3 regions of the Streptomyces odontomachicola genome follow, and region 1 is predicted to be linked to each of the others. Evidence: riboswitches for the same ligand, from Rfam matches in the RefSeq annotation. Region 1 holds a riboswitch; each other region holds the start of a gene.

Evidence for each region. Region 1 has a riboswitch for cobalamin ahead of ABEE00_RS03620 (ABC transporter substrate-binding protein). Riboswitches for the same ligand answer to the same signal wherever they lie in the genome.
Region 2: it holds a riboswitch for cobalamin, as region 1 does, so the genes downstream of both, ABEE00_RS32575 (cobalamin biosynthesis protein) here and ABEE00_RS03620 (ABC transporter substrate-binding protein) in region 1, are expected to answer to the same signal.
Region 3: it holds a riboswitch for cobalamin, as region 1 does, so the genes downstream of both, ABEE00_RS01205 (ABC transporter substrate-binding protein) here and ABEE00_RS03620 (ABC transporter substrate-binding protein) in region 1, are expected to answer to the same signal.

Annotation. Positions count from the first base shown of each region.
Region 1 covers NZ_JBCFOK010000002.1:193,715-203,847, forward strand. The annotation lists gene ABEE00_RS03595 (GbsR/MarR family transcriptional regulator) at 1-447, shown strand, start outside; gene ABEE00_RS03600 (FAD-binding protein) at 516-1,796, opposite strand; gene ABEE00_RS03605 (VOC family protein) at 2,022-2,450, shown strand; gene ABEE00_RS03610 (GNAT family N-acetyltransferase) at 2,512-3,132, opposite strand; gene ABEE00_RS03615 (NUDIX hydrolase) at 3,129-3,626, opposite strand; cobalamin riboswitch at 3,749-3,925, shown strand; gene ABEE00_RS03620 (ABC transporter substrate-binding protein) at 3,963-5,612, shown strand; gene ABEE00_RS03625 (ABC transporter permease) at 5,614-6,561, shown strand; gene ABEE00_RS03630 (ABC transporter permease) at 6,558-7,397, shown strand; gene ABEE00_RS03635 (ABC transporter ATP-binding protein) at 7,391-8,899, shown strand; gene ABEE00_RS03640 (PDR/VanB family oxidoreductase) at 8,922-9,830, opposite strand; gene ABEE00_RS03645 (MSMEG_1061 family FMN-dependent PPOX-type flavoprotein) at 9,843-10,133, opposite strand, start outside.
Region 2 covers NZ_JBCFOK010000024.1:49,845-59,977, reverse strand. The annotation lists gene ABEE00_RS32605 (ABC-F family ATP-binding cassette domain-containing protein) at 1-309, opposite strand, end outside; gene ABEE00_RS32600 (hypothetical protein) at 495-1,868, opposite strand; gene ABEE00_RS32595 (alpha/beta hydrolase) at 2,101-3,249, opposite strand; gene ABEE00_RS32590 (class II aldolase/adducin family protein) at 3,492-4,148, opposite strand; gene ABEE00_RS32585 (inorganic phosphate transporter) at 4,405-5,688, shown strand; gene ABEE00_RS32580 (hypothetical protein) at 5,723-5,947, shown strand; cobalamin riboswitch at 6,173-6,328, shown strand; gene ABEE00_RS32575 (cobalamin biosynthesis protein) at 6,459-7,415, shown strand; gene ABEE00_RS32570 (cobyric acid synthase) at 7,412-9,031, shown strand; gene ABEE00_RS32565 (putative cobaltochelatase) at 9,168-10,133, shown strand, end outside.
Region 3 covers NZ_JBCFOK010000001.1:226,533-236,665, reverse strand. The annotation lists gene ABEE00_RS01220 (FAD-binding and (Fe-S)-binding domain-containing protein) at 1-1,801, opposite strand, end outside; gene ABEE00_RS01215 (ABC transporter ATP-binding protein) at 2,456-3,343, opposite strand; gene ABEE00_RS01210 (FecCD family ABC transporter permease) at 3,378-4,487, opposite strand; gene ABEE00_RS01205 (ABC transporter substrate-binding protein) at 4,490-5,545, opposite strand; cobalamin riboswitch at 5,592-5,794, opposite strand; gene serC (phosphoserine transaminase) at 5,901-7,019, shown strand; gene ABEE00_RS01195 (ABC transporter permease) at 7,112-7,930, opposite strand; gene ABEE00_RS01190 (ATP-binding cassette domain-containing protein) at 7,984-8,958, opposite strand; gene ABEE00_RS01185 (TetR/AcrR family transcriptional regulator) at 9,080-9,841, shown strand; gene ABEE00_RS01180 (hypothetical protein) at 9,882-10,133, opposite strand, start outside.

The DNA.
Region 1 (10,133 bases):
GCCGGGGAGGAGGACGCCGGCGCGGAGATCGTCGAGCTGGCGGTCCGCACCGGGCTGCCGCGGATGACCGCGCGCGTGCACGTCGACCTGCTGCTGTCGGAGGACGGCAGGCGTACGGCGGCCGAGCTGGTCAGCAGGCTGCGGGTCAGCCCCGCCTCGGTGTCAACGGCCGTCAACTACCTCGTCGACTACGGCTATGTGCGGCGCGAGCGCGATCCGCTGCGGCGCCGCGACGTGTACGTGGTCGACGACCAGGCCTGGTACCACTCCGTCGTGCTCAACACCCGGCAGACCCTGGAGACGGCGCGGGCAGCGGCGGCCGTGGTGGAGACGGTCGGCCACGACAGCCCGGTGGGGCGGCGGCTGTCCAAGGCGGGGGCCTTCCTGGAACGCGTCAGCCTGGACATCCTCGAATCCGCCGACCGCTGGCGCGACGTGCTGGAGTGAGGAACTGGAGTGCGGAATCCGCCGCCGGGCCCGCCGCCGCACGTGCTCCCGCTTCGCGCGCGTACGCCTCACGGGCGCCGGAACCACCGGTCCAGCATCGCGTTGCGGAACGTCCCCGCGGGGTCGAAGCGGGCCGCCAGCTCCTCGAAGTCGGCGTAGTGCGCGTACAGTTCGCGCAGCTCATCCGGGGGAGTCGTGAACAGCTTCCCCCAGTGCGGGCGGGCCGCGAAGGGGGCCAGCGCGCGCTCGACCGCGCCGATGACCGGGGTCACGGCGGCGGAGTCGGGTGCCCAGGTGAAGTGGAAGGCGACCGCGTCGCGCGCGTACGCCGGGCTCAGCCAGAGGCCGTCGGCCGCGAGGGTGCGGATCTCGCCGGTCCGCAGTACGGGCGCGATGCGCTCCTTGATGCGGTCGAGCGCGTCGAAGGCAGCGACGGCGTCCTCGCGCGCGACGTAATACTCCGACTGCAGCTCCTGCCCGCTGCTCGGCGCGAACTCCCGGCGGAAATGCGGCAGTCGGGCGTGCCACGGTCCCGGCGCGCCGAGCTGCCGGGTGCAGTGGTCCGGCGCGCTGCCCGGCGCCGGATGGCGGGGCCCGTCGGCGAGGGTGGCGCCCAGCCAGCGGGGCGGCGGCGCGGGACGCGGCCCCTCAGGGCCCACGCGCCGCTTGAGCCACGCCTGCCCGATCCGCTCGCCCCGCCAGTCGGTGAAGAGGCTGACGCTGTACGCCGCGGCCATCACCTCCGCGAAGTGCCGCCGCAGTCGCGCGTGCGGCAGCCCCTCGTACACCCACTGCTGCACCTCGAATCCGGGTACGAGGTCGAGGGTCAGGCGCGTGACGACGCCCAGCGCGCCGAGGGCGACGACGGCGCCGGGGAACTGCGCGTCTCCGCGGTGCAGCGTGTGCAAGGAGCCGTCGGCGGTGACGAGTTCGAGCCCGCGTACGGCGGAGGCGAGCGTGCCGTTGCCGTCCCCCGAGCCGTGCGTGCCGGTCGCACAGGCGCCGGCCACCGAAATGTGCGGCAGCGAACCGAGGTTGTGCAGGGCGAGCCCCCTCGCGTGCACTGCGTCGGCGAGCTCGCCGAAGGGGGTGCCCGCGCCGACGGTGACGGTGCGGGCCGTTTCGTCCACGTCGATGGTGCGGGGGAGATCCGCGGTGGAGACCAGTACGCCGTCGGTGTCGGCGATCGCGTTGAAGGAGTGCCCCGTGCCGAGGGCGCGCACCGTGCGGTGCGCGGAGACGAGCTCCTGGAGCTCCGCGACGGAGGCGGGGGAGCGCACGTGCCGCGCCGAGAAGCGGATGTTGCCGGCCCAGTTGGTGAGGGGGCCCGAGGTGAGTGCGTGGTCCACGGCGTGGCTCCTCGTGCGTCGGCCGCGTACGGCAGGCTTCCTGCGGCGGCCTGATGCGTACGGCGCTCGGACGGCTGATCCTCCTGGGCTCGACAGGGCTGATCAACCGGACGGACCGAATCCGCTCCCTTCCCCTCCCTGCTCGCTTCGATGATTGATCGCGCCGGGAAACAGCCCGGTGATAAAAGGATTTGAGCGGGAAAGTCGTCCTGTTACTGTGCGCGCATGCCAGTTCTCAGACAGGTGCAGATCACCTTCGACTCCGCGGATCCCGAGCGTCTCGCCCGCTTCTGGTGCGAGGTGCTGGGGTACATCGCCTCGCCGGCCCCGGAGGGGTTCTCCACATGGGAGGAATTCAACCGGTCGCGGTTTCCCGGGGGCGAGGGGTCGTGGTTCGCCTGCAAGGATCCCTCGGGCGTGGGGCCGCGACTGTTCTTCCAGCGCGTTCCCGAAGGGAAGGTCGCCAAGAACCGCGTGCATCTGGACGTGCGGGTCGGCACCGGAATGGTCGGCGAGGAACGCCTGGCCGCGCTCGAAGCGGAATGCGCACGGCTGGTCCCGCTCGGCGCCGTACGCCAGCGGCTCCTGTACGACGGCCACGATTCCTGCATCGTGATGCAGGACATCGAGGGCAACGAATTCTGCCTCGACTGAGCCCTCGATACGGATCAGCGACTCAACCGCTCAACGGCACAGCGGCTCAACGAATTCGTGCTCAGCGACTCAACGGCCCGGTGCTCCACCGCGCCATGAAGAGCGCGTGTTCGCCCGCCGACTCCGTACCGGCGTAGAGCGAGGTGTCCAGGCCGCAGAAGACGAAGCCCATCCGCAGATAGGCCCGGATGGCGGGGGCGTTGACATTGCTGACCTCCAGCCACACATGGCCCGCGGCGCATTCCCTCGCGAAATCGAGGGCGTGATTCATCAGGGTCCGGCCCACGCCCCTGCCCCTCCAGGCAGGGGCGACCTCGATGTCGCAGATAGTCAGTCGCGCATTCCACGCGTCGAAGGAGCACTCCACGAATCCGCACGGTTCGCCCCCGGCGACGGCGACCACCTTCCGGCGCAACCCCGAGCTGCCCGCGTCCTCCTCGCCGTCCTCCTCCTCGGGAAAGACCTTGTGGAGCGGAGGATCCACCGGGGTTTCGCGCAGGCTGAACCCCTCGCCCGTCACGGCGACTTCGTACACGGAATCCGTCGTGAAGGACCCGTCGAGCCGCGCGAGCGCCTCGTCGTCCTCCGGCCGGGCGGGGCGGTAGACCACCGTCTCCGCCGAGCCCGGATTCCTCGCGGCATCGGTGTCCGCGCCCGCGCACGCGTCGGCATTCGGCTTCATGGCTCGACGGTACGTCCGCCCTCCCGCGCATGATCGCCTTCGCGCCAATGGGCCAGCACGACCCGTACGGCGCTGGAGACCTGTTCCTGCTGCGTACGGTCGGCCCAGCGGTGCGCGTCGTGTTCGTGGGGTGCGAGCTCGACCGGGGCCTTCTCGTGGAGGGCCGTGGCGGTGAAGTTGAACTGGCGGGTCTTCCTGCCGCTCCTGGACAGGTAGTCGAAGTGGCCCAGATAGGCGCCGATCCCGGCGAGCGCGAGGCCGGTCTCCTCGGCGACCTCCCGGTGCAGGGCCTCGGTGAGGGATTCGCCCTCCTCCACGCCGCCCGAGGGCAGTTCCCACAGGCCGCCGAAGTAGTCGTCGGCGGTGCGGTGCAGCAGCAGTACGCGGTCCTCGCGGTCCGCGATGACGGCGCCGACGACGTGCTTGGCGACGCCGTCGGCGCGTGCGGCCCGCAGGAGGGCGTCGAGCAGGGCGGTGTCGAGGGGTGTGTTCACGTCACGGGCTCCTTACGGGACTTGGGCTCGGCCCCGTACGTCGTAGGACCGTGCAGGACACCTCGTACCCGCCCCCGCGGCGCGCATCCGCGCACCCACCCGACCGGCCCTGCCCCGCGTACGTCAGAATGACCGCGTCACAAGGCGACGGGGATCAGGAAGCCGGTGCGAGTCCGGCGCGGTCCCGCCACTGTGACCGGGGAGCGGACCCCAGAGCAGGCCACCGCACGCGGGGAAGCGCGTGGGAAGGCCGGGGCGAGCGTCGATCCGGGAGTCAGGAGACTGACCCGTCGCCGGTCCACCGCACGGGGCGAGGACACCCCGGGAAGGATCGCGTTGCACACCTGTACCCACACCTGTGCCCACGCCCGCGGGTCGTCCCGTGCCACGCCCCGTACGCCCGCGGCGCACACGCCACCTGAGGTCCGCACGCCGGCCGCCTCCCAGGCACCGCCCGCGGCGCGTGCTCCCGGCAGGCGCGCCCTGCTGGCCGGTTCGGGAGCGGCGGCGCTCGCGGCGGCCGGACTGCTCTCCGGGTGCGGAGCCGGGTCCGGGGGCGGCGGGGACGCGCGGCTGCGGGCCGCCTTCGCCGCGGGCGGCTCCCGCGAGACCCTCGACCCGCACGTCGCGCCGAACTTCGTGGACCAGGCACGAGCCAAGGCCCTCTACGACACCCTGGCCACCTACAAGGACGACATGTCGGTGCGCGCCCGGCTCGCCGAGCACTGGGAGAGCGACGCGTCAGGCAAGCGCTGGCACATACGTCTGCGCAAGGCGGAGTTCCACGACGGCCGGCCCGTGACCTCGAAGGACGTGCTCTACAGCTACCGCAGGGCGGCCGACCCCGGGACCGGTTCGCCCTCCCAACAGCTACTCTCCGCCATCGACTTCGACGCCAGCAGGGCGGACGGCGAGCGTGCCCTCACGCTCGTGCTGCGCAGGCCCAACTTCGACTTCCCGACGGCCTTCGCCGGTCCCGGCACGGAGATCATGCCCGCCGGTACGAAGGACTTCCGCAGGCCCGTCGGATCGGGCCCCTTCACCTACGGCTCCTTCACGCCCGGCGGGAACGCCCTGTTCCGGCGCTGGAAGGGCCACTGGGCGGGCGCCCCGCGCGTCGCCGAGCTGGAGATCGTCCCGGTCAACGAGGAGGCGGCGCGGGTCAACGCGCTGCTCTCGGGCCAGGTGCACTTCGCGCACGACCTGGGCGGACCCTCCGTACGGCGGCTGGCGGGGCAGGACTCCGTACGGGTGCTGACCTCGCCGCAGGCCACCATGCAGAACGTGCTGCTGCGCACCGGCAAGGCGCCCTTCGACGACCCGCGCCTGGTCGAGGCGGTGCTGCTCGGCGTCGACCGCGAGGAGCTGGTACGGGTCGCGCTGGCCGGGCACGGGGGAGTGGGCGACGACCTGTTCGGCAAGGGGCTGCGCGGGTATCCCGAGCGCCTGCCGCAGCGGAAGCGGGACGTCGGCAGGGCCCGTGACCTGGTGCGCAAGGCGGGGGCCAAGGGGCTCGGCTTCACGTTGCAGACCAGCACCGTGGACGCCACATGGGAGGCGGCCTGCACGCTGATGGTGCGTCAGCTTCGCGAGACCGGGCTGGAGCCGAAGGTGCGCACGCTCGCCTCCACCACGTACTTCAGCGAGATCGACAAGCGCGGCGTGGCCTCCTTCAGCAGCACCTCCACGCTGCCCGTCTCGGACTTCCTGGAGCAGCGGATGCGCGGGGGCGCGGCGCGCAACCAGACCGGGTTCGCCGACGAGCGCTTCGACGACCTGCTGGGGAAGGCCCGTTCGACACGGGACGAGGGGGAACGGCTGCGGCTGCTCGACCGCGCGCAGCGCATCGCGCGCGACAAGTCCGGGATGCTCGTGTGGGCCTTCTCGGACGCCAACGACGGTGTCGCGGACGCGGTGCGCGGGATGCGGGCCGCGCCGCCCAACTCGCACGACTGGGCCAGGTTCGACCGCGTCGAACTCGTCTGACGTGCGCCGGTACGCCGCACACCGCACGCTCCTCGCGCTGGCCCAGTGCCTCGTGGTACTGGTCGCCGTCTTCGCGCTGGGCTCGCTGCTGCCCGGCGACACCGCCGACGTCCTGCGCGGCGACCGGGGCACGCCGGAGCAGGCGGCAGCGCTGCGCGCGCAGTTGGGGCTCGACCAGCCGGTGTGGCACCGCTTCCTGGACTGGCTCGGCGGGCTGTGCACCGGTGACCCGGGCCGCTCCCTCATCACCGGCATGCCGGCCGGCGCCGAGGTGGGCCACCGCTTCGCCGTGTCGCTGGTGCTGGCCGTGCCGGCGCTCGCCGTGGTGCTCGCGCTCGCCCCGCTGCTGGGGATCGTGAGCGGGCTGCGCGAGGGCAGCGTGCTGGACCGCGTACTGAACGGGGCGGCCGTGCTGCTGCACTCCGTACCGGAATTCGTCCTCGGTCTGCTGCTGATCGCCTCGCTCTCGCTCGCCGCCGGACTTCTGCCCGCCACCGCCGCCGGGCTGGACGGCGCGGGACTGCTGGCCCAGCCCGCCGTACTCGTGCTGCCCGTCGCGGTGCTGGCCGCGCGCCAACTGTGCGACCTGGCACGGCAGATACGCGCGGGTGTCGCCGCGCGCCGCGACGGGCCCGTCGCCGAACATATGCGGCTGCTCGGTCTGCGGGAGCGCGCCGTGGTGCTGCGCCATGTGGTGCCCAACGCGCTGGCGCCCGCCACGCAGCAGTTCGCGCGGTGTGTGGAGGGGCTGTTGGGCGGGGCGCTCCTTGTCGAATCGCTGTTCAGCATCCAGGGCCTGGGCACGGGCTTCGTCCAGGCCGTCCAGAACCGGGACACCCCGCAGGTCCAGCTCTACGCGCTGCTGTTCGCGGGCACGGCGGTGGTGGTCAACCTCTTCGCGGATCTGGCTGCGCACCGGCTGGCGCCGCGGCGGGAGGGGGTGGCGTGAAGTCCCTCATGGCGCGTGGTCCCTCGGCCCGTGATGGGCTCGTGCTGCTGCTGTTGGCCGTTCCGGTGCTGCTCGCGCTGTGCGGGCCGCTGTTCGCGGGGCCGGCCGATCCGCCGCGGTCCGGGGCCGGCGCCGCGCTGCCCTCCCAACCTCCAGGCGCTGGGCACCCGTTGGGCACCGACGTGCTCGGGCGCGATGTGCTCGCGCTGGTGCTGCACGGGGGAGCCTCCGTACTCGGGACCTCGCTGGGCGCGCTCGCCGTGGGCTATCTGCTGGGCGTGCCGCTGGGGCTGCTGGCCTCCGGGTCCCGCCGGCTGCTGAACGAGACGGTCATGCGCACCCTCGACGTGCTGCTCGCCTTCCCCGGGCTGCTGGTCCTGATGACATTGGCCGCCACCGGGCACCGCGCCTGGCACTGGCTGGTGCTGGCCGCCGGTGCGCTGCAAGTGCCCGCGATCGCCCGGCTGGTACGGGGTACGGCGCTGGCTCCCGGCTGCCGCACGGCCGTCGAGGCGCTGCGCATGCAGGGGCGCGGCTGGGCGTACATCCACCTGCGCCACCTGGCCCGCGAACTGGCCGCTCCCGTCGCCACCGACGCGGGCAGCCGCTTCTCCATCGTCCTCTACCTGCTGGCCTCGGCCAACTTCCTCGGCCTGGGCCTGCCCTCCTCCTCGCCCGACTGGTCGGTGCTGATCGAGCGCAACAGCGACGCGCTGTTCGGGCAGCCGTACGCCGTGCTCGTGCCCGCTGGGCTGCTGATGGCGCTGTGCGTCGGCGGCAACCTCGGCGTCGACCGCGCCCTCGCCCGCCTCAGGGAGACCTCCCGCCCATGCTGAGCCTGCGCGACCTGTCCGCCCACGCCGTCGACTCCGGCGGTAGGCCCGTACCCCTGCTCTCCCGCGTCGACCTCACCGTCCCCGCCGGAGCCGTCACCGCGGTCATCGGCCCCTCAGGCAGCGGCAAGACCACCCTGGGCCTGGCGGCCCTCGGCGCTTCCCGTACGGGGGTGTCCCTGACCGGCGAGGTGTGGCTGGAGGACCACGAGCTCCTGTCCCTCCCCGAGGCCCGGCGCCGGTCCCTGCGCTCCGGAGCGGCAGCCCATCTGCCCCAACACCCGGAGACGGTGCTGGATCCCGTACGCCGGGTGGAGGGGGCGCTGCGGGAGCTGGCGGGGCTGCGGGGGAGGGGAGCAGGGGTGACGCGGGCGGAGCGGGACGCCGCCGTCGAAGGGGCGCTGCGGCTTGCCGGGCTTCCGCCCTGCCTTGTGCGGCGGCGGCTTCCGCATCAGCTCTCCGGTGGGCAGCAGCAGCGGGCCGCGCTGGCCTCGGCGCTGGTCACGGGGGCGCGGCTGCTTGTGCTGGATGAGCCGACCAGTGGGCTCGACCCCGCCACGGTCCGGGTGTTGGCCGACAACCTCGGTACGCTGACCGAGGCGGGGGCGGGGGTGCTGTTGCTCAGCCACGATCTGGCGCTGGTGCGGGAGTTGGCCGTTTCCGTGACGGTGCTGGAGCAGGGCCACGTGGTGGAACAGGGGCCGACCGCGGAGGTGCTGGGCGGTGGCGCGCACGCCCTGACGCGTGCGCTGGTGGCGGCCGAGACGCGGGCAGGGAGGGGAAGGACAGGTCCCGAGCCCACCGGGGGCGCCAGCGCCGAGGGTGTGAGCGCCACCGCCCTCGCCGTACGCCGCCGTACCGGCCCCTCCCCGCTCGCGGGCCCGGTCACCATGGCGTTCCCGCCCGGCAGCAGGACCGCGCTCGTCGGCGTCTCGGGCGCGGGGAAGACCACCTTCGGGCGCGCCCTCGCGGGGCTCACCCCCGCCACCGCCGGGCGGGTCACCCACGAAGGGCGCGCCCTCCCACGTCGCGCGGAACGGCGAACGGCGGGGCAGCGCAAGATCGTTCAGTACGTGCACCAGAACAGCGCCGACTCCTTCGAGGCGCACCGGCCCCTCCTGGGCCAGCTCGCCGCAGCGGGGCGGCTGTTGCGGGGGCTGAGCGCGGAGGAGGCGGAGCGCGAGGCGGCCGAGACCGCGGACCGCATGGGGCTGGACGAACCCCTCCTGCACCGCACCCCCGGCACGCTCTCCGGCGGCCAGCTCCAACGCTGCGCGCTGGTCAGGGCGTTGACGGCCCGCCCCGCGCTGCTGGTCTGCGACGAGGCGACCTCGGCCCTGGACGCCCTGGCCAGGGAACGCGTACTGACCGCGCTCCCCGACCTCCTCGCCCCCGCCGGAACCGCCCTCCTCCTCATCACCCACGACCAGACCGCCGTGAGCGAACTCGCCGACACCGTCGCCGTCTTCGAGGCGGGGCGCTGCGTCCGGCACGGACCGGCATAGGGCCCGCTAAGTCCCACACGTCTCACAGATCGAGGACGAGGCGCGCGGAGCGGGACCGCGAGACGCACGCGTACATGCGGCCCTCAGGGGCGCCGATGTCGTCGCGGTGCTCGGGCTCGCCGTCGAGTACGCCGAGTTCGCAACTGCCGCACACCCCTTCGCGGCAGCCGGCCGACACCGCGTAACCGGCCCCGTCCAGCGCCTGCAGCAGCGTCTCGTCCTCCGGCACCCGGACCGTGCGCCCCGACCGCGCGCACACCGCGTCGAACGCGGTGTGCGGCGCGAAGACCTTGGGCGCGGCGCGGAAGCGCTCCGTGTGCAGCCGCTCCGCGGGGAACACCGCCTCGGCGGCGTCGAGCAGCGAGGCGGGGCCGCAGCAGTACACCCGCGCGCCGGGCGCGAGGCCGGACGCCAGCGCGGCCAGGTCGGGCCTGCCCTCCTCACGGGTGGCGACGACCCGTACGTACGCGCCGAATTCGGCCCGCAGCTCCTCCGCGAAGGGCATGTGCGCGAGGGAGCGCCCCACGTACACGAGTCGCGCCGGGACGCCGGAGGCGAGCGCCGCGCGCAGCATCGGCAGCAGGGGCGTGATGCCGATGCCGCCGGCGAGGAAGAGGTACTCAGGCGCCGGCAGGAGCGGGAAGTGGTTGCGCGGGAGGGAGACGCCGAGCCTGCGGCCGGTGCGCAGGAAGCGGTTGATGTACTCCGAACCCCCGCGGCTCAGCGGCTCGTCGCGCACCGCGATGCGGTAGCGCGAGCGGTCGCCCGCATCGCCGCACAGCGAATACTGGCGGGTGAGCCAGTTGGGCAGGCTCACGTCTATGTGCGCTCCCGGCTCCCAGGGCGCCAACGGCCCCTCGGCGCCGCGCAGGACGAGGGAGACGACGTCCTCGGCGACGTGTGCCATGTGGTCGACAACGGTCTGCTGCATCGCCGGTCCTCCTCAGTAGAGCTTGCGGTAGCCGTCTTCCAGGCCGCGTTCCAGCTCCCCGGGGTCGACGCCGAGCCCGAGCTGGTCGGCGACGACCTCGCCGACCGTGGGGAGCTCCTCGGCGAGCGCCTGGCTCGCCGGGTCCCACAGCCGCGAGCGCAGCAGCGCGCGGCCGCAGTGGAAGTAGACCTGCTCCACCTCGACGATGAGCGCGAGCACCGCCTCCCTGCCCTCGGCCTGCATCCGGGCCAGCACATCGGGCTCGTCGGTGGCGTAGGCGCGCCCGTTGACCCGCAGCATCTC
Region 2 (10,133 bases), on a different contig from region 1:
GCGGTCCTCGTTCTCGCGCATCTTGCGGATGACGGTGTCCAGGCCGCGCGCGGAGAGGATGCGGTCGCGGGCCAGCACGTCCAGGTCGCCGGTGCGCGGGTCCTGCGGGAGGTAGCCGACCTCGCCGCCGCGGCTGATGGTGCCGGCGGTGGGCTGGGCCTCTCCGGCGAGGCACTTCGTCATCGTGGTCTTACCGGCGCCGTTGCGCCCGACGAGGCCGATGCGGTCGCCCTGGGCGACGCGGAAGGAGGCGGATTCGATCAGTACACGCGCACCAACGCGCAGTTCGAGGCCGGAAACGGTGATCACGGAGGACTTCTCCAGGCATGAGGGACGGACGTACGGACGGCTGAGGGCGTTCGTACGCCTGCTAATGCACGAGGAGGGAATCCATGACCACCAGTCTAACGGCGGTCGGCAAACGAATATCCGGCGACTGTCAGTGGCCGTCGACACACTGCGGGACGGCGACGGCCACCGCCTCGGCCCCCGTCTCAGGCGCCGCCCTTGTGGACCTGGAAGGCCGCCCGGCGCACCGCCTTGGCCAGCGCGGGGTCGGGGTGCGCCGCCGCGAGCGCGACCAGCACCTGCACGGTGCGCGGGTGCCCCGTGGCGCGCACCTCCTCCAGCAGCGCGGGCACCGAGCTCTGCACGGCGGTCTCCAAGTGGTCCACGAGCAGCCGCTGTTCGCCGTGGTCGGCCACGGCTGCCGCGGTGTCCACCCACAGCCAGGTGGCCTCCTCGCGGGAGAGCACGCCGGGTGCTCCGCCCGCCAGGTCCTCGGGGTCCGCGCCGTCCAGCTCGGCGAGCCACAGCAGCGCGTAGGGGCGCAGCGTCTGCTCCTCGGACGCCTGCCGTACGGACTGCTCGGCCGGGCCGCCCACCGTGCGCAGCGCCTCGAAGGCCAGCCCGCGGATCAGCGCGTCCTCGCCCCGCGCGGCCTCCAGCAGCTCGGCGACGGCGGGGCCCGTGGGGCGGGCCGCGAGCCAGGCGCGGTACTCGTCGCGTGCCGGGCCCGGGGTGAGGCGGGCGCAGCCGCGCAGCATGTCCTCGGCGGACTGCTCGATGTTGCCCGCGGGGCTCTGCGCCGCGACGCAGATCTGCTCCAGCTTGGTCCATACCGCCCAGTTGCCGAGCGGGGTGAGGACGGCCGAGCCGCGGCGTACGGCTCCGTTCGGCCCGGCGGCCGCCCCGGTCGCGGTCTCGTCGGGGCAGCGGGTGAGGGCGCCGACGGCGGCGAGGCCGTCCAGGGCCCAGTCGAGCAGCGCGGGCAGCGCGCCGGCCAGGGCCTCCTCGCCCTGCGCGGCGGCTTCGCCCTGCGCGGGGGCCTCGGGCTGCGCGGCGGCCTCGGGCTGCGCGGGCGCTTCCTGCGGGGTCCGGGCCTGGCCCGCCTGGTGTGCGCCGCGCTCGGCGCGCAGCTCGGCGATCCTGCGGGCCAGCAGGTCGTGCAGGTCGTGGAAGGTCACGGGACCCGCGGAGAGGTGCAGCACGGAGAGGAACTGCGGCACGGCTTCGACGACTTCGGACACCAGGGACGGGTCGGCAGGCGCCGGTGCGGGGAAGGCGAGGGACCAGCCGTCGAAGAGGGCGACCCAGCCGCGCAGTACCGCGCCGTCGTCGCGGTCCCAGGCGCGCAGCCGCCACCCGGCGCGGGTGGTGCCGTCGTGCAGCTCGACGAGCCCGGCGAGGCGGGCTCTGTCCCACTGGGTGCGGACCTGGGGTGCCGTCAGGCGCAGCGCGGCGGCGGCGCGTTCGGCCTCGGGGCCCGCGTCGGGTACGGCGCCCTGCCGCTCGGCCCAGCGTGCGAGCCGTACGGCCTCGGCGAGAGCGGCGCGCGCCTGGCGGGCGAGCTGCTCGCGCGGCGGCATGCCCTCCGGGGGTCTCGGCGCCGAACGCGGGCTGCGCGGCGCCGACACGGTGCGGCGGGCGGCGGCTACGGGACGGCGTTGGACCAGACGGAGGCGGTTGTCTCGCGGTGTACGGGACTGCGTCACAGGAGCAGTCTTCATGCTGTACCGGCAAAACCCAAACAGGGAGCGGAATTTGGGCCTCCGGCCCCTGTCCTCCGGGGGTCGGCGCTTGTCTTCCGGGGGCCGGCGCTCACATCAGCGGGACCAGGAAGCGGCGCAGGGTCTCCTCGTAGTGTCCGGGGGCCGCGTTCCACATCGCCGCGTGCGGGGCCTTGTCGACCTGGTGGAGGGTCACCAGGTCGGGGCGGGCCGCGGCCAGGTCCTGGGAGTTCGCGAAGGGGGCCACCGTGTCGTCGGGGCCGTGCAGGATCAGGGTCGGCACGGCGACGCGGGAGGGGTCGGCTGCCTCCGCGAGGCGCTCCGCGTGCAGCCCCGTACGCCCCTCGGCCGCGCGCACGGCGAGCGGCAGCAGCGGGCGCGGCAGGTGCCGGGCGGCGGCGAGGGCGCGCAGCGCGGACTGCCACTCCAGCACAGGGGAGTCCAGTACGAGGCCCGCCACCCGGTCCCGCAGCGCCGAACTCGCCGAGGCGTGCAGCGCCATGGAGGCGCCGGTGGACCAGCCGTGCAGGATGACGCCGCGGGCCCCGTGCCGTACCGCGTACCGGATCGCGGCGTCCAGGTCGCGCCACTCCGCGTCGCCGAGGTGGCCGACGCCGTCGGAGGGCGGGGGCGCGCCGGGGTCGCCGCGGTAGGCGAGGGCGAGGACGGGGAGCCGGAGCCCGGCGAGGAAGGGCAGCACGCAGAGCGGCTGCTCGCGGGTGGCGCCGAGGCCGTGCACGGTGATGACCCACACGTCCCGCTCGCCGGGCACGAACCAGGCGGGCAGCGCGCCGAGTTCGCCCGGGACCTCGACGTCGGCGCAGTGCAGCCCGAGCGCGTCGCGCGGGTCGCCCACGTGCACCTGCGGGGTGAGCCGCACCTTGTCGCCCGGGTGCAGCCCGCCGTGGGTGACCCGCTCCAGCCTCCGTACGACGGTGTCGGCCGAGGAGTCCTCCTCCAGCACGGGACCGATCACGGCGTGCGTGCCGCGTCCGACCAGCCCGTACGTGCCGGGGAGGCCGGCCGACAGGGAGCGGGTGAGCACGACCCTGGAGGGGTCCGCGTCGTGCACGATGAGGGCGCGGCGGCCCTCGAAGCCCGCGGGCAGCGGGGCGCGCTCGGAGCGGTGGCGCGCGGGCCGGAGCGCGGCGCCCGCCGCGTACCGTCCGGCCGCGAGCGCGGCCGCGCCGGCACCGAGTGCGGAGGCTGCGGCCAGGGCCGCCGTGGTACGCGTACGCATGCCCGACAGTGTCGGCCCGCCGGGAGCCGTGCTGCCAGTGGGCGGTGCCGGGTGGGTGAGAGCCTGTGTCATGTCCTCGGTCGGATCAGCGTGCGGCGTCTGGTGCGTGCGATCGCAAGGCGCCGGAAGGTCCTTGTAGCGGAGCTACCAGGGCCTTTCGGCAACGCCGCGAGCGTGCGTGCCAGGCGGCGCACGCCCGGCCGGGGACATGACACAGGCTCTGCGAGCGCGGCGGGCCGCCGTCAGCGCTCCTCGGGCGCGGGGCGCTGGCCGTAGCCGCGCAACTTCCGCGCCACGCGGTCGAGTTCGTCCGGCGGGATCAGCGAGGGCTCGCGTCCGGGCAGCCCGGAGGCGGTGAGCCACACGCGGCACATCCATTCAAGCTGCGCGGTGCGGTCGTAGGCCTGGTCGAGGGTGGCGCCGTAGGCCATCGTGCCGTGGTTCTGCAGCAGGCAGGCGTTGCGGTCGCGAAGGGCGTCGAGCATGTGGTCGGCGAGCTCGTCGCTGCCGTAGGTGGCGTACGGGGCGACGCGTACGGGACCGCCCAGCGCCGCCGCCATGTAGTGGATCGGCGGCAGCTCCTCGACGAGAGTGGAGACGGCGGTGGCGTGCACGGCGTGGGTGTGCACCACGGCCTGCGCGTCGGTGTTGCGGTACACGGCGAGGTGCATCGGCAGCTCGCTGGTCGGTCGCGGGCCGTCGTCGGCCGGCCGCCCGTCGAGCTCGACCGCGCACAGGTCCTCGGGGCCCAGCCGGTCGTAGGGGACCCCCGTCGGGGTGACGAGCACGGTGTCGCCGACGCGCACCGAGACGTTGCCCGAGGTGCCGACGACGAGGCCGTCCTCGACGGTCCTGCGGGCGGTGTCCACCAGCTTCTGCCAGGCGTCCTGCAGCTGCATATGCCTTACCTCCGGGACCGGACCCTACTCGTTGCCCTGGCCAATGGCCGTTCCGGGCACCCTGGACGGGGCGGTGAAGTCCGGGCATGTGCCGGGCAGTTCACGGCGTCGCGAGGGGCCTCCAGGCGTGTGATCCACAGCACACAACAGGCGTCGGGGAGCGACATCGCGGCGCCCGCCGCAGTTCACCTTCCGTTCACTCGCCGTACCTACGTTCACCGAGTCATTAACCTTCGAACTGATTGTGCCTGGGTGAATGGAACACATCACGCTTCTCATCGGGATCGTGATCGTCACGGCCTTGGTGTTCGACTTTACGAACGGCTTCCACGACACGGCCAACGCCATGGCCACCACCATCTCCACCGGGGCACTCAAGCCCAAGACCGCGGTGGCGATGTCGGCGGCCCTCAACCTCGTCGGCGCTTTCATCTCCGTCGAGGTCGCAAAGACCATCTCCTCGGGGCTCATTGACAATGAATCGGGCATCAAGCCCGAAGTCATCTTCGCCGCTCTCGTCGGCGCCATCATCTGGAATCTGCTGACCTGGCTCGCCGGTCTGCCCTCCAGCTCCTCGCACGCGCTGATGGGCGGCCTGATGGGCGCGACCATCGCCTCCGTCGGATTCGGCGCGGTGAACGGCGACGTCGTCGTCATGAAGGTCCTCATCCCGGCCATAGCGGCCCCGCTGGTCGCGGGCATCGCCGCGATGCTGGCGACCCGGCTGACCTACCGGCTGGCGCACAAGGCGGGCGAGGAGCAGACCGCGAAGGGCTACCGCGCCGGTCAGATCACCTCGGCGGGACTGGTCTCGCTGGCCCACGGCACCAACGACGCGCAGAAGACCATGGGCGTCATCACCCTGGCACTGATCGCGGGCGGCGCGCTGGCGCCGGACGCCGATCCGCCGCTGTGGGTCATCGCCTCCGCGGGCCTGGCCATCGCGCTCGGCACCTACCTGGGCGGCTGGCGCATCATCCGCACCATGGGCAAGGGCATCACCGACATCCAGCCGCCGCAGGGCTTCGCGGCGCAGACCGGTGCGGCGGCCACCATCCTGGCCTCCTCGCACATCGGCTTCTCGCTCTCCACCACCCACGTCTGCTCCGGCGCGATCATGGGCTCGGGGCTCGGCAAGAAGGGCGGCGTGGTGCGCTGGTCGACCGCCGGACGGATGGTCGTGGGCTGGGCGCTCACGCTGCCCGCCGCGGGCCTCGTGGCCGGTGGTTCGGCGCTGCTGGCCAAGCAGGGCACCTGGGGCGTGGTCACGGTCGGCGTGCTGGCCCTGGCGATCTGCCTCGCCATCTGGGCGGCCGCGCGCCGCGAGCCGATCGACCACACCAACGTCAACGACGCGCAGGTCTCCCCCGCCGCCGAGGACGCCGGGGAGCCGCAGGGCGTGGTGACCGCCGCGGTGCGCGCGGTCAGCCCGCCGCCCGCTGCAGCGGCGGCGACGGCGGACGGGGACAAGCCCGTCGCCGGCGTCGGGGCCGAGGGTCCTGCCGCTCCGGCCAGGCAGCACACGGCCGGCGTTTCCTGAGGCCGCGACGGCCGAGAGAGAAAGAAGCAGGGTTATGGACATCGACTGGGCCGCACTCGGCGAGGTCTTCGGCGTCACGCTGGTGGCGACGGTCGGACTCGTGGGCGTCTTCACGCTCGGCATCGTGGGCTCCTCCGCACCGCGCGGGCAGGGCGGCGGCGCTCCGGCGCTCGCACGGACCGGCGCCGTGGCGTGCTTCGCGGTGTGCGCGGCCGCGGTGGCGTTCGGCATCTGGATCATCGCGGCGGGCGGCAAGTAGGCGCCCGCCGGCTTGTCGCAGCGTTCCCCCGGGCCCGGCGCCCGGGGGATTTCTGCTGCCGTACGGGACCTCCGTACTCCCCCGCGGAGAACCGCCGCACTCCCCCTCACCGAACCGCCGCACTCCGCGCGGTGGTATCGCTCACAGTCCGACGTCCCAGGTCAAGGCGAAGTTGACGGGGGTTCCCCCGCATGGTGGACTTCACGTTGCCCAGCGGCGGCAGGAGAGGAAGCCGGTGAGAATCCGGCGCGGTCCCGCCACTGTCACCGGGGAGCGCTCCCCCATCAACAGGCCACGGCCCAGGTGCTGAACCGGGCTGGAAGGCAAGGGGGTTGGTGCGCAGGCACCGCAGCGAGCGCCGATCCGGGAGCCAGGAGACTCTCGCCGCCGGACACGTCGAGCCAGGGCGAGGACCCTGAGTGAGGACACACCGCCATGCCTGGCACAGCGTCATATCCGTATCTTCCGCGCGTACGAGGGCACGTACGTGGCGTCTTCGCGCGCTGACGGCATGCCGAGTGTGGATCGCACGGCGGCCGCCCATGTGACCGGCGCCGTCCTCGGCTACGCGCTGGACCTCGCCGTCGGCGACCCGCGCCGCGCCCACCCCGTCGCCGCGTTCGGGCGCGCGGCCGGAGCGCTGGAGCGGGCTCTCTACCAGGACCGCCGCGCCGCGGGTGTCGCGCACACCGCGCTGTGCGCAGGGGGGACCGTCGCCGCCGCCGCGCTGCTCACCCGCGTACTGCCGCGGCCCGTGCCCCGTACGGCCCTCACCGCCGCCGCCGTCTGGGCCGTGGTCGGCGGGGCCTCGCTGTGTGCAGAGGCGAAGGCCATCGGAGAGGCGCTGGAGCGCGGCGACGTGGACGGCGCGCGCGAGCGGCTGCCCCATCTGTGCGGCCGCGACCCGCAGGCGCTGGACGCCGACGGCATCGCGCGAGCCGTCGTGGAGTCGGTCGCGGAGAACACCTCGGACGCGGTCGTGGGCGCCCTGGTGTGGGGCGCGCTGGGCGGTGTGCCCGGGCTCGCGGGGTTCCGTGCCGTGAACACGCTGGACGCGATGGTGGGTCACCGTTCGCCCCGTTACGCGAAGTTCGGCTGGGCGGCGGCGCGGCTGGACGACGTCGCGGGGTGGCCGGGCGCCCGGCTCACGGCGCTGCTCGCGGTGGCGGGCGGCGGCGACCCGCGCGGCGCGGCGCGCGCCTGGCGCGCGGACGCGGGCCGGCACCCCAGCCCCAACGCGGGCCCCGTGGAAGCCTCGTTCGCGGGGGCACTGGGCGTGCGCTTGGGGGGCACGCTCTCGTACGGCGGCCGGACCGAGCACCGTCCCGCGCTGAACTCCGGCGGGCGCCCTGTGCGTTCCGGCGACATCGCGCGGGCCGTGCGGCTCTCGCGGCGCGTCGGCGCGCTGGCGCTGGCCGTCACCGCCGCGGGGCACCTGGCCGCGCGGCGCAGGAAGGGGAGGGTGTGAGCACGAGCCGTACCGGAGGCGGGCTGCTGGTCGCGGGGACGACCTCGGACGCCGGCAAGAGCGTGGTCACCGCGGGCATCTGCCGGTGGCTGGCGCGCAAGGGCCTCAAGGTGGCGCCGTTCAAGGCGCAGAACATGTCGCTGAACTCGTTCGTCACACTCGACGGCGCCGAGATCGGCCGGGCCCAGGCGATGCAGGCCGCGGCGGCGCGCACCGAGCCCAGCGCGCTGATGAACCCCGTGCTGCTCAAGCCAGGCGGCGACCGCACCAGCCAGGTCGTGCTGATGGGCAAGCCGGTGGGCGAGCTGAGTGCGCGCGGCTACCACGCCGGGCGGCAGGGGCAGTTGGCCGAGACCGTCAACGGGTGCCTGGAGGAGCTGCGCGGCACCCACGACGCGGTGATCTGCGAGGGCGCGGGCAGCCCCGCCGAGATCAACCTGCGGCGCACCGACATCGTGAACATGGGCCTGGCCCGGGCCGCACGCCTCCCCGTCGTGGTCGTCGGGGACATCGACCGCGGCGGGGTGTTCGCCCAGTTCTTCGGCACGACGGCGCTGATGTCGGCCGGGGACCAGGAGCTGCTGGCGGGCTATCTGGTGAACAAGTTCCGCGGCGACGTCTCGCTGCTGGAGCCGGGGCTCGCGCAGCTCCGCGACCTCACCGGGCGGCAGACGCTGGGCGTGCTTCCGCATCAGCACGGGCTCGGCATCGACGAGGAGGACGGCCTGCGGGTGTCGCTGCGCGGCACCGTACGGGAGTCCAGCGCGGCGCCCCCGCACGGCAGCGACGTGCTGCGGGTCGCGGTGCTGCCGGTGCCGCTGATGTCCAACTTCACGGACGTGGACGCGCTGGCCGCCGAGCCGGGCGTGGTCGTCCGCTTCACCGACAGGCCCGAGGAGCTGGCCGACGCCGACCTCGTGGTGGTGCCCGGCACCCGCGGCACGGTGCGCGCGCTGCACTGGCTGCGGGAGCGCGGCCTCGCGCAGGCGCTGGCACGCCGCGCCGCCGAGGAGCGCCCGGTGCTGGGCATCTGCGGCGGCTACCAGCTACTGGGCGAGCGCATCGAGGACGAGGTCGAGTCGAAGGCCGGGACCGTGGACGGGCTCGGACTGCTGCCCGTGCGGGTGCGGTTCGCGCGCGAGAAGACCCTCGCGCGGCCCTCAGGCACCGCTCTCGGCCGGCATGTGGAGGGGTACGAGATCCACCACGGGGTGGCCGAAGTGCTGGGCGGCGACGACGCGTTCATGGCGGACGCGCACGGCCGCGCCGTGGACGGCTGCCGGGTCGGCGCGGTGTGGGGCACCCACTGGCACGGTTCGCTGGAGTCGGACGGCTTCCGCCGGGCCTTCCTGCGTCGGGTCGCGGACGCGGCGGGCCGCCACGGCTTCCTGCCGGCGCCGGACACCAGCTTCGGCGCGCTCCGCGAGGAGCAGCTCGACCGGCTCGGCGACCTGATCGAGGAGCACGCCGACACCGGCGCGCTGCTGCGGCTGATCGAGCAGGGGCCGCCGGCGGGGCTGCCGTTCGTGCCGCCGGGGGCGCCGGAGACACCGGTGGCACCGGAAACGGCGGCGAAGGCGACGACTGCGACGGCGCGGGCCGGGGAGCCATCGTGAACGGGGGCGGGCACCGAGACGGGGCCGCCGCGTACGGCAGGACGGTCAGGGCCGTCGTACGCGGCGGCCCGCACCACGAGTTCGCACACGTACCGCCCGGGGACGCGCCGTCCGCCGGGACTTGGGAGGACCGCACATGAGCACGCCGTACCCGTTCACCGCACTCGTGGGGATGCGGGACATGCAGCTCGGGCTGCTGCTGAACGCCGTCAACCCCGCGATCGGCGGCGTGCTCGTGCGCGGCGAGAAGGGCACGGCCAAGAGCACCGCCGTGCGGTCGCTGGCCTCGCTGCTGCCGCAGCTCGACGTCGTACCCGGGTGCCGGTTCTCCTGTGATCCGGCGGCCCCGGACCCGCAGTGCCCGGACGGCCCGCACGAGGAGTCGCCCGGCGCGCGCAGGGACGCGCGGCTCGTGGAGCTGCCCGTCGGCGCCTCCGAGGACCGGCTCGTCGGCTCGCTGGACGTGGAGCGCGCCCTGTCCGAGGGCGTGAAGGCGTTCGAGAGCGGCCTGCTCGCCGAGGCGCACCGCGGTGTCCTGTACGTCGACGAGGTCAACCTCCTCCAGGACTTCCTCATCGACTCGCTGCTGGACGCGGCCGCCATGGGCGTCTCGCACATCGAGCGCGAGGGCGTCTCGGTGCGGCACGCGGCGCGCTTCCTGCTGGTCGGCACCATGAACCCGGAGGAGGGCGAGCTGCGCCCGCAGCTCCTCGACCGGTTCGGCCTGACCGTGGAGGTCGCCGCGTCCCGCGACACGGACGAGCGCGTCGAGGTCGTACGGCGGCGGATGGCGTACGACGACGACCCCGAGGGGTACGCGGCGCGCTGGGCCGGCGACGAGCAGGAGCTGCGCGAACGGATCGCGGCCGCGCGTGAGCTGCTGCCGCGGGTGAAGCTCGGCGACAAGGCGCTCCGGCAGATCGCGGCGACCTGCGCCGCGTTCGAGGTGGACGGCATGCGCGCGGACATCGTGATGGCCCGCACCGCCGCGACCCTGGCCGCGTGGGCGGGCCGCACGGACGTCCTGGAGGAGGACGTGCGGCAGGCGGCCCTGCTCGCGCTGCCGCACCGCAGGCGGCGCAACCCCTTCGACTCGCCGGGC
Region 3 (10,133 bases), on a different contig from region 1:
GCACCTCCTCCGAATCCCAGCCGTCCCGTACGACACCGCTGCCGTCACCCGCGTCGCCCGCGAGCATCTCGTGCAGAAGCCGCGCGCGGCCGCGGGTGGAGTGCTTCTCCTCGCCCGTCGCGCGGAAGGACGGGCACATCACGCCCGCGCCCGCGCTGGTGTTGCGGCACTTGGCGACGCCCACGCAGCGGCGTACCGCGGCGGAGAAGTCGCCGCCGTCGTGCGGATAGCCGAAGGCGACGTCGACGGGCTCGCGGGGCAGCGGCTCGAAGCGGAGGTTCTGGTCGATGCGGTCGGGCCGTACGAGCATGCCGGGGTTGAGGCCGCCGTCCGGGTCCCAGGCGTCCTTGAACCGTCCGAAGAGCTCCACCATCTCCGGCCCGTACATCTTCGGCAGCAGTTCGGCGCGCGCCTGCCCGTCGCCGTGCTCGCCGGAGAGCGAGCCGCCGTGCGCGACCACGATGTCCGCGAGGTCGTGCGAGAAGTCGCGGAACTTCTGGATCCCCGGCGCGTCCATCAGGTCGAAGTCGATGCGCACGTGGATGCAGCCGTCACCGAAGTGCCCGTAGGGGAGACCCCGGAGGCCGTACGAGGTGAGCAGCCCACGGAAGTCCCTTAGGTAGTCCCCTAGGTGGGCCGGGGGTACGGCGCAGTCCTCCCAGCCGGGCCATGCCTCGCTGCCATCGGGCATCCGGGTCGCGGTGCCCGAGGCGTCCTCGCGTACCCGCCACAGTGCGCGCTGCCCCGCCGGGTCGGTGATGAGCAGGTGGTCGGTGGCGCCGTCGGCCGCCGCCTGGCGGCTCAACTCCTCGGCGCGGGCCCGCGCTTCGCCCTCGTCCGCCCCGCCGACCTCGACGAACAGCCAGGCGCCGCCCCTCGGCAGCGAGGCGCGGGCCGCGTCGCCCACGAGGTCGTTGGCCATGCCCTCGACGGTCAGCGGGCGGTGCGGGAGCAGCCCGGCGGCGGCTTCTGCGGCGGCGCTCTCGTCGGCGTACCCCAGTACGGCGAGCACGCGGGCTCCGGGTACGGGGACGAGCCGTACGGACGCCTGGGTGAGAACCCCCAGGGTGCCCTCGCTGCCGGTGAAGGCGCGGGCCCAGTCCTCGCCCTTCTCGGGGAGCAGCTCGTCCAGCGCGTACCCGGAGATGCGGCGCGGGAGCTCGGGGAAGCCGGTGCGGAGGCGGGCCAGTTCGTTCTGGACGAGGGCGCGGCCGGCGTCCCTTAGGGGAGCCGGTACGCCGTCCCCTCCGGGGCCGAGGACGGCGCGCCCGCCCCCGTAGGTGTGCACCTCGATCTCCCGTACGTTGTCGGCCGTGGTGCCCCAGGCGACGGAGTGCGAGCCGCAGGAGTTGTTGCCGATCATGCCGCCGAGGGTGCAGCGGCTGTGCGTGGAGGGGTCGGGGCCGAAGGTGAGCCCGTAGGGGGCGACGTGCTCGCGGAGGCGGTCGAGGACGACACCGGGCTGGACCAGGGCTGTGCGGGAGCCGGGGTCGACGGCGTCGATGCGGTTCATGTGGCGGGTGAAGTCGAGGACCACGCCGATGCCGGTGGCCTGGCCTGCGATGGAGGTGCCGGCGCCCCTGGCGAGGACCGGTACGCCGTGGGTGCGGCAGACGGCGAGGGTGGCGGCGACGTCCTCGCCGTCGCGCGGGGCGACCACCCCCAGGGGCACCCTTCGGTAGTTCGAGGCGTCCATCGTGACGAGGGCGCGGCTGGTCGTGTCGAACTCCACCTCGCCGCGGACGACTTGGCGCAGGTTCTCTGCGAGGGCGTTGGCCGTGTGTTCCCGTTCGTCTCCCATGGGGCCCAGCGTGCCTTCTCGCGGGGCGTAAGCCGATCACCCCGACCGTGTGTGGTCCCCTTCGCGCTACGGGGTGCCCCCTAGGTGCCCCCTTTCCGGGGCTGCGCCCCGGGGCCCCGTCGCGTACATGGCGGGCCAGGTGCCCGGGGCGCAAGTCCGCTGTGCCCACCCTCCCCCAAGCTCTCCGACTTCGCTCCGAGCAGGGAGGTACCCCCCTCGCCCCTGCGGAACGACTGCCCACAGCTAGTAAGTGGGCACGGTCGCGACGGCTCGTACGCAGCCCTCCGGGGACGCCGCAGACCGGGCGGAGGCCCGGCCGGAGGCGCGGAGCGTCGTAGAGCGGGCCGTAACTCACAAAGTCGGGCGCAACCACCCACCCAAAACCCGCCGCAGCGGGAAGCAACCAAAAGCGCACCCGCCCGGCGGTCAAGGCGCAAAGCAGCCCACCCCCGAGCCCACCCCCGCACATGAAGCAATCCTCATCCGCCGCTCACCCGAGCCTCATCGCCGGCCCCGACCCTCGTACACATGGCAGCAGTCGGCGCCGGACGGCGAATACGTGCGGGTCAGAACCAGCCCCGCACCGCCGCTCCCTGGAGGCTCCATGCCCGCCGACCACCTCAGCATCGTCCACGCCCTGATCCGCGCCCAGGTCTACCGCTCGGAACGCCCGGACCCCGAACCCGAGCCGGAACCCGTAAACCCGGATGAGCCGGAGGAAACCCCGTTCTCCGGAGCCGGCGCCGGCTCCGGCTCCGGCTCCGGCTCCGGCTCCGACGCCGGAGGCAGGAAGCGGATCGAGGGCCGGCCCTCGGGCCCCTCCCCCGTGACCACCGACCGCACCGCGTAGACCTCCGCGATCAGCGACTCGGTCAGCACCTTCTCCGGCGGGCCGGCGGCGACGGCCCGCCCCTCCTTCAACACCAGCAGCTCGTCGCAGAACATCGCCGCGTGGTTCAGGTCGTGCAGCGCGACCACGCTGGTGACCGGGAGCCGGGCGACCAGCGTCAGCAGCTCCAACTGGTGCTGGATGTCCAGGTGGTTGGTGGGTTCGTCGAGCAGCAGGTGGTCCGGCTGCTGGGCCAGCGCGCGGGCGATCTGCACCCGCTGCCGCTCCCCGCCGGAGAGGGTGTGCCAGGACCGGTCGAGCAGACCGTCGAGGCGCGCGTGCCGCACCGCTTCCCGTACCGCGGCGTCGTCCTCCGCCGAGGGCCCCGACCACGCGCCGCGGTGCGGGATGCGTCCGAGCCGTACGACATCCCGTACGCGCATGTCGACGCCGGTGTCGGCGTGCTGCTCGACCACCGCGACCCGCCGCGCGACGGCCTTGCGCCGCATGGAGCTCAGCGGTACGTCGTCCAGCGCGACGGTCCCGGCAGCGGGCGCGCGGATGCCCGCGAGCAGCCGCAACAGGCTCGATTTACCGGAACCGTTGGGGCCGATCAGGCCCACCGTCGCCCCAGGCGCGGGCCGCAGCGACACCCCGTCAACGAGCAGACGCCCGCCCGCGCCCCAGCTCACGTCGTCAGCAGTCAGCGTCATCGGACACTCCTGTCGTGCTCGCCGCGGGAGGCACTCACCGCACACTCCTGCTCCGGTGGAGGATGAACGCGAAGCACGGCACCCCGATCAGCGAGGTCACCACGCCGACCGGCACCTCCTGCGGGTCGAGCAGCGTGCGGGCCGCGGTGTCCACCCAGACCAGGAAGACGGCGCCGGCGACGGCGGTCGTCGGCAGCAGCGAACGGTGCCCGGGGCCGACCACGGCCCGCGCCGCATGCGGCAGCACCAGCCCCACGAAGCCGATCGCCCCGGCCGCGCTGACCAGCGCCGCGGTCAGCAGCGCGGTGACCGTGAGCAGCACGAACCGCACCCGCCGCACCGAGACGCCGAGCGAGGCGGCCGCCTCCTGCCCGAAGGTGAAGGCGTCCAGGTGGTGCGCGTACGCCAGGCACACCACCATGACCAGCGCCAACGCGCCCCCGCAGAACGCCACATCGCTCCAGTGCGCGTCGGCGAGCGAGCCGAGCAGCCAGAAGAGGACGCCGCGTGTCTGCTCCGCGTTCGCCGAGGACATCACGATGAACGAGGTCAGCGCGGAGAAGAGCTGCATGCCCGCGACCCCGGCGAGCAGCACCCGCTCGTTGGTCGCGCCGGACGCGTACGCCAGGGCCAGTACGAGGACGAAGGAGACCAGCGCGCCGAGGAAGGCCCCGGCCGGCAGGGTCAGCGCGCCGCCCCCGACCCCGAGCACCGCCACCAGCACCGCGCCGGTCGAGGCGCCCGAGGAGACGCCCAGCACATAGGGGTCGGCCAGCGGGTTGCGGAGCAGCGACTGCATGACCGCGCCGCACACCCCGAGTCCGGCCCCGCAGACGGCGGCGAGCACGGTACGGGGCAGCCGCAGGTCCCACACGATGCCCTCGCGGATGGGGCTGAGCCCGGTGTGCACGTCCCAGCCCGCGTGCCCGGCGACCACGCCCCACACGTCGGTGACGCGGATGTCGGAGGGCCCGATGGTGATGGTCACGGCGACGGACAGCAGGAGGAGCACGAGGCCGCCGCCCCACAGCGCCCAGAGCCCGAGGGGAGCGCGCAGCCGCGCGGCACCCCGAGGCGCAACCGGTGCCTCCCCCTCGGCCGCGCGATCACCCTCGGCCGCGCTGTCCCGCTCGGCGGCCCGCACGCTCAATGGTCCAGCCCGTACTTGCGCAGCCCCGCGGCCACCTTCTCGATGCCCTCGCCCGGCACCCGGATCGAGGGGTTCATCGCGGCGCCGCTCAGGAACACGTACCGCTTCTTCTTCACGGCCGTCATCTTCCGGGTGACCGGATTGGACTCCAGCTTCTTGATCTTCTGCTTCGCCGTCTCCGCCGTCTCCCGCTTCCGGGTCAGGTCGCCGAGGACGATCATGTCGGGGTCGCGGTCGGCGACCTGCTCCCAGTTGATCTGGGGCCACTCCTGCTTGGTGTCGTCGAAGACGTTCTTCGCGCCGACGGCGCGGGTGATGATGCCGGGCGCTCCGCAGCAACCGGCCATATAGGGCGATTCGGAGTTGGCGAACCAGTACATGACGCGCGCGTGCCGCGCGTCCACGCCCTCGGTCGCCCTCTTCCTCCGCTTCTCCAGCTTCGCGATCAGCTTCTCACCGCGCTCCTCGACCCCGAACACCTTGGCCAGATCGCGGATCTCGCCGTACACCGAGCCCAGCTCCAGCGGTTTGGTGCGCGCGCCGTCGCCGCCGCCCGAGGTGTCCTTGTCCTCGCAGTCGGAGGGCGAGACGTACGTGGGCACGCCGAGCTTCTCGAAGTCGCCGCGCCCCGCGACGCCGTCCTTGCCCAGCGTGGCCTGGAAGGTGGCCGAGACGAAGTCCGGCTCCTTGTCCAGCACCCGCTCGAAGGAGGGGTTGTTCTCCGCGAGCCGCGGGATCTTCCTGTTGGCGGCTGCCAGTTCGGGCAGCACCGGGTCGGTCCAGGTCGCCGTACCCGCGATGCGGTCGCCGAGGCCGAGCGAGAGAAGGATCTCGGTGGAGTCCTGGTCGAGCGAGACCGCCTGCGACGGCGGCCGCTTCACGGTCACCTCGCGCCCGCAGTTGCCGATCTTCTTCGGGTATCCGGCGGGGGACGCGCCGCCCGCCTTGTCCGAGCCGCCCGACGCGCCGGATCCCCCGCAGGAGGCCAGCAGGCACATCAGGGCCGTGGCCAGTACGGAGACGTGCAGTGAGCGGCGGTGGCGTGACGCCATGATCCGGTGGTCCCTTTTCCGTCAGGGGCTCATGCGCGGAGCCCGGCGACCCGTCGTGCGGCCAGCAGGTCTTCGGGCTCGGGATCGTGTACGGGCGGAGCGCCTTCCCGGGGTGTACGCGGTCAACGGTGACCGCCCGCCCCAGTGGCCTGTGCTCGCCCAGCTCCCACACCGCTGCGCGTCAGCTCCGGATTTCCACCGGATTCCCTTGTACGGAGCGGCTGGTCAACGGGCCGTTCCGTAACTGAACTGGCGTTCGCAAGCTACCACAGGCCGGACAAGCGGACCGGTGAGCTCCGTCTCGCCGTACGGACCCCATACCGCTGCGCTGGGATGACGCACTAGGCTGCGGCTCGTGGCTGATCTCCAGATTCCCGCTGACATCAAGCCCGCCGACGGTCGATTCGGCTCGGGCCCGTCCAAGGTGCGTACGGAGGCGCTCAGCGCCCTGGCTGCCACCGGAACCTCACTTCTCGGCACGTCCCACCGCCAGCCCCCGGTCAAGAACCTGGTCGGCAAGGTGCGCGAGGGCGTGAAGGAGCTCTTCTCGCTCCCCGAGGGGTACGAGGTGGTGCTCGGAAACGGTGGTTCCACCGCGTTCTGGGACATCGCGACGCACGGGCTCATCGAGTCCAAGTCGCAGCACCTGTCCTTCGGGGAGTTCTCCTCGAAGTTCGCCAAGGCCGCGGAGCTCGCGCCCTGGCTGGACGCCCCGTCCGTGATCAAGTCCGAGCCCGGCACCCACCCGAAGGCGGCAGCCGAGCAGGGCGTCGACGTGTACGCCTTCACCCACAACGAGACCTCGACCGGCGTCGCGATGCCGATCGAGCGGGTCGCGGGCGCGGACGAGAACGCGCTGGTGCTCGTGGACGCGACCTCCGGCGCCGGCGGCCTGCCGGTGGACATCGCGCAGACCGACGTCTACTACTTCGCCCCGCAGAAGTCCTTCGCCTCCGACGGCGGACTGTGGATCGCGGCCTTCTCCCCGGCCGCCATCGAGCGGGCCGAGCGCATCGCGGCCTCGGACCGGCACATCCCGGCGTTCTTCGACCTGAAGACGGCGATCGACAACTCCCGCAAGAACCAGACGTACAACACCCCCGCGCTCTCCACCCTGTTCCTGCTGAACGACCAGCTGGAGTGGCTGAACGGGCAGGGCGGCCTGGACTTCGCCGTGCGCCGCACCGCGACCTCCTCGCGCGCGCTGTACGGCTGGGCCGAGGAGGCCAAGCAGGCCACCCCGTTCGTCACGGACCCGGCGCAGCGTTCGCAGGTCGTCGGCACGATCGACTTCGACGATGATGTCGACGCCGCCGAGATCGCCAAGGTGCTGCGCGCCAACGGCATCGTGGACACCGACCCGTACCGCAAGCTGGGCCGCAACCAGCTCCGCGTGGCGATGTTCCCGGCCGTCGAGCCCTCCGACGTGGAGGCGCTGACCGCCTGCGTCGACTACGTGATCGAGCACCTGTAACGCGGAAGCACCGCACACGACGACGGGCCGGGCGCACGGTGCGCCCGGCCCGTCGCGCGTTCCGCTCACGCGCTCACGCGCTCACGCCGTGCTCACGCGCTCAGCCGCTGGAACTTCCGCACCGCCAGCGGCAGGAACACCGCCGTGATCACCAGCGGCCAGACCACCGCCATCAGCGCCGCGTGCTGCTCGATCCAGCTTTCGCCGAGCGGCAGCGGGTTGCCGTACAGCTCGCGTACCGCGTTGGCGGTGGAGGACACCGGATTCCACATGGCGATCGCGCCCAGCCAGTCCGGCATCGCGGACGGCGGGGTGAACACGCTGGAGATCATCCCGAACGGGAAGGCCACGGCGAAGAGGTTGCCGGCCGCCTCCTGGTTGGGCGTCTTCAGGCCCAGCCACACGCCGATCCAGATCAGCGCGAAGCGCAGCAGGAGCAGCAGCACGAAGGCGTACAGCGTCCCGGCGAGCCCTCCGTCCGAACGCCAGCCCACCACCAGCGCGATGGCCGCCAGCACCGCCAGGTCCAGCGCGGCGTGCAGCACATCGGAGACCCCGCGCCCGGTGACCACGGCCGAGGGCGCCATCGGCAGGGACCTGAAGCGGTCGGTGACGCCGCGCTCCTTGTCGATCACGACGGCCATGGCGGTGTTCATGAAGCCGAAGGCCATGGTCATCGCGAACATGCCGGGCATCGCGAAGTCCTTGTAGTCCACGCCCTCGCCGACCTGCATGGCGCTGCCGAAGACATACACGAACAGCAGCACCGAGACGATCGGGAAACCCAACTGCCAGGCGATCAGCGAGGGCTGTTTGACCAGGTGGGTCAGGTCGCGGCGGACCACCGTCCAGCAGTCGGCCAGCGCCCAGTGGAGCCGCCGCTCGCCGAAGACCGGCGCCGTGTCCGGCATGCCCGTACCCGTACCCGTTCCCGTGCCCGTCTCCGTGTCCAGCGCTTCCGTACTCATGCCGCGACCTCCTCCTCCGCCGCGCGCCCCGTAAGGGTCAGGAAGACCTCGTCCAGCGTGGGCCTGCGCAGCCCGATGTCGTCCACGCCGGTCCCCGACTCGCGCAGCACGCGGGCGACTTCGGCCAGCGCCGCCACCCCGTCGCCCTGCGGCACCGGCGCGTGCACCCGCAGCGTCTCGGCCTCGGTCTCCGGCTCGCCGCCGTCCCTCGCGACCCGGGCCACCGCCTTGACCGCCTGCGGGATCTCGGACGGCTCGCTCACCACCACCTCGATCCGGTCGCCGCCGACGGCGCGCTTGAGCCCGGCCGGGGTGTCCTCGGTGATCCGGCGTCCGCGGTCGATCACCGAGATCCGGTCCGAGAGCTTGTCGGCCTCGTCCAGATAGTGCGTGGTCAGCAGGACCGTGGTGCCCTCGGCCGCCAACGTCCGCACCGCGTCCCACACTTCGCTGCGCCCGCGCGGATCGAGCCCGGTGGTCGGCTCGTCCAGGAACAGCACCTCGGGTGCCAGGATCATGCTCGCCGCCAGGTCGAGGCGGCGCCGCATGCCGCCGCTGAAGTCCTTCGGCTGCCGGTCGGCGGCCTCCGTGAGCCCGAACCGCTCCAGCAGCTCGGCGGCCCGCCGCTTCGCCCGCGCGCCGCCGAGGTGGAAGAGCCTGCCGAACATCTCCAGGTTCTGACGGGCCGTGATGATCTCGTCGACCGCCGCGTTCTGCCCGGTCAGGCCGATGCGCCGGCGCACCTGCCGCGGCTCGGCCGCCACATCGCGCCCGCCGACCAGCGCCCGCCCTCCGTCGGGCCGCACGAGTGTGGCCAGGATCCTCACCGCCGTGGTCTTGCCCGCGCCGTTGGGCCCGAGCAGTCCGTGCACCGTGCCCCGCCGCACGGCGAGGTCGAGCCCGTCCAGCGCGTGCTTGTCCCCGTACGTCTTGCGCAGTCCCTCGGTCAGCACCGAGTGCGTCTCACTCACCGATCCCCCCTGTCCGCCGATGCCGGAGCGCCGCCCCGGCACAAAACTGGGTACGCCGTACTCACTTTAAACAGCGTACGCCCTACGCAGAAACCCGCAAGCGATTTAGGATGAGGCCACGATGAGCACGGAACACGCCGCGGGCGGCGATCTCGCCCACAGCCTCGACCTCCTCTGGGGCGCCGGGAGCAGGGGCGCCCGCGGCCCCAAGCCCGGCCTCTCGCTGGAGCGGATCGTCCGCACGGCGGTGGAGCTCGCCAACGGCGAGGGCCTGCCCGCACTGTCCATGCGCCGGGTCGCTGGCGAACTCGGCGTCGGCACCATGTCGCTCTACCGCTACGTGCCCAACAAGGGCGTGCTCGTCGACCTGATGGTCGACCACGTCAGCTCACCCGGCGAGGACGCGGAGCGGCTCGCGGGCCTGGGCTGGCGCGACGCGCTGGAGTTCATCGCGCTCAGCTCCTGGCGGCTCTACACCGGCAACCCGTGGCTGCTCCAGGTCAACCAGGCCCGCCCGCTCATCGGCCCCGGCTCGGTGCGCGCGCTGGAGGCGGCGCTGGGTCCGCTGGAGGGGCTGGGCCTCAGTGGACGCCAGAAGATGGGCATCCTGAGCACCATCAACCACTACGTGCAGGGCGTGGCACGCACGCAGGTGCTGGCGGGCCAGGCGGCGGAGCAGTCCGGGGTGACGGACGAGGAGTTCTGGTCGGCTCAACTCCCGTACGTGGAGCGGGCGATGGCGGACGGCTCGTACCCGCTCCTCGCCGCGCTCGACGAGGACTCCTTCGCCATGTCCCTCGAGGAGACGCTCCGCTTCGGCCTGCGCCCGCTGCTGGACGGCTTCGAGGCGATGATCGGGGAGGCGGGCGGGGCGGAGGGCTGAGGGGCCGGTTGAGGGCCCTGGAGCCGCCCGCCCGCCCCGCTCAGTCCCGCCGCCCGAAGATCCGCTTCAGCCCCGTCCACACGCCGAGGCCCACCGCGAAGACGACGCCGGCCAGGACGAGGTTGCGCGCGTTGCCGCCGTTCCCGCCGTCGTCCTTCGCACCGTTCTCGTCGCCCTTGTCGCCGCTGTGCTTGCTGTCGTCCGGCGAGGGGCTGCCCTCGTCCGACGACTTCGCGCGCACGCTCTCCGGCAGCATCTTCCCGCTCAACTCCACGGGGTCGACGCTGCTGCC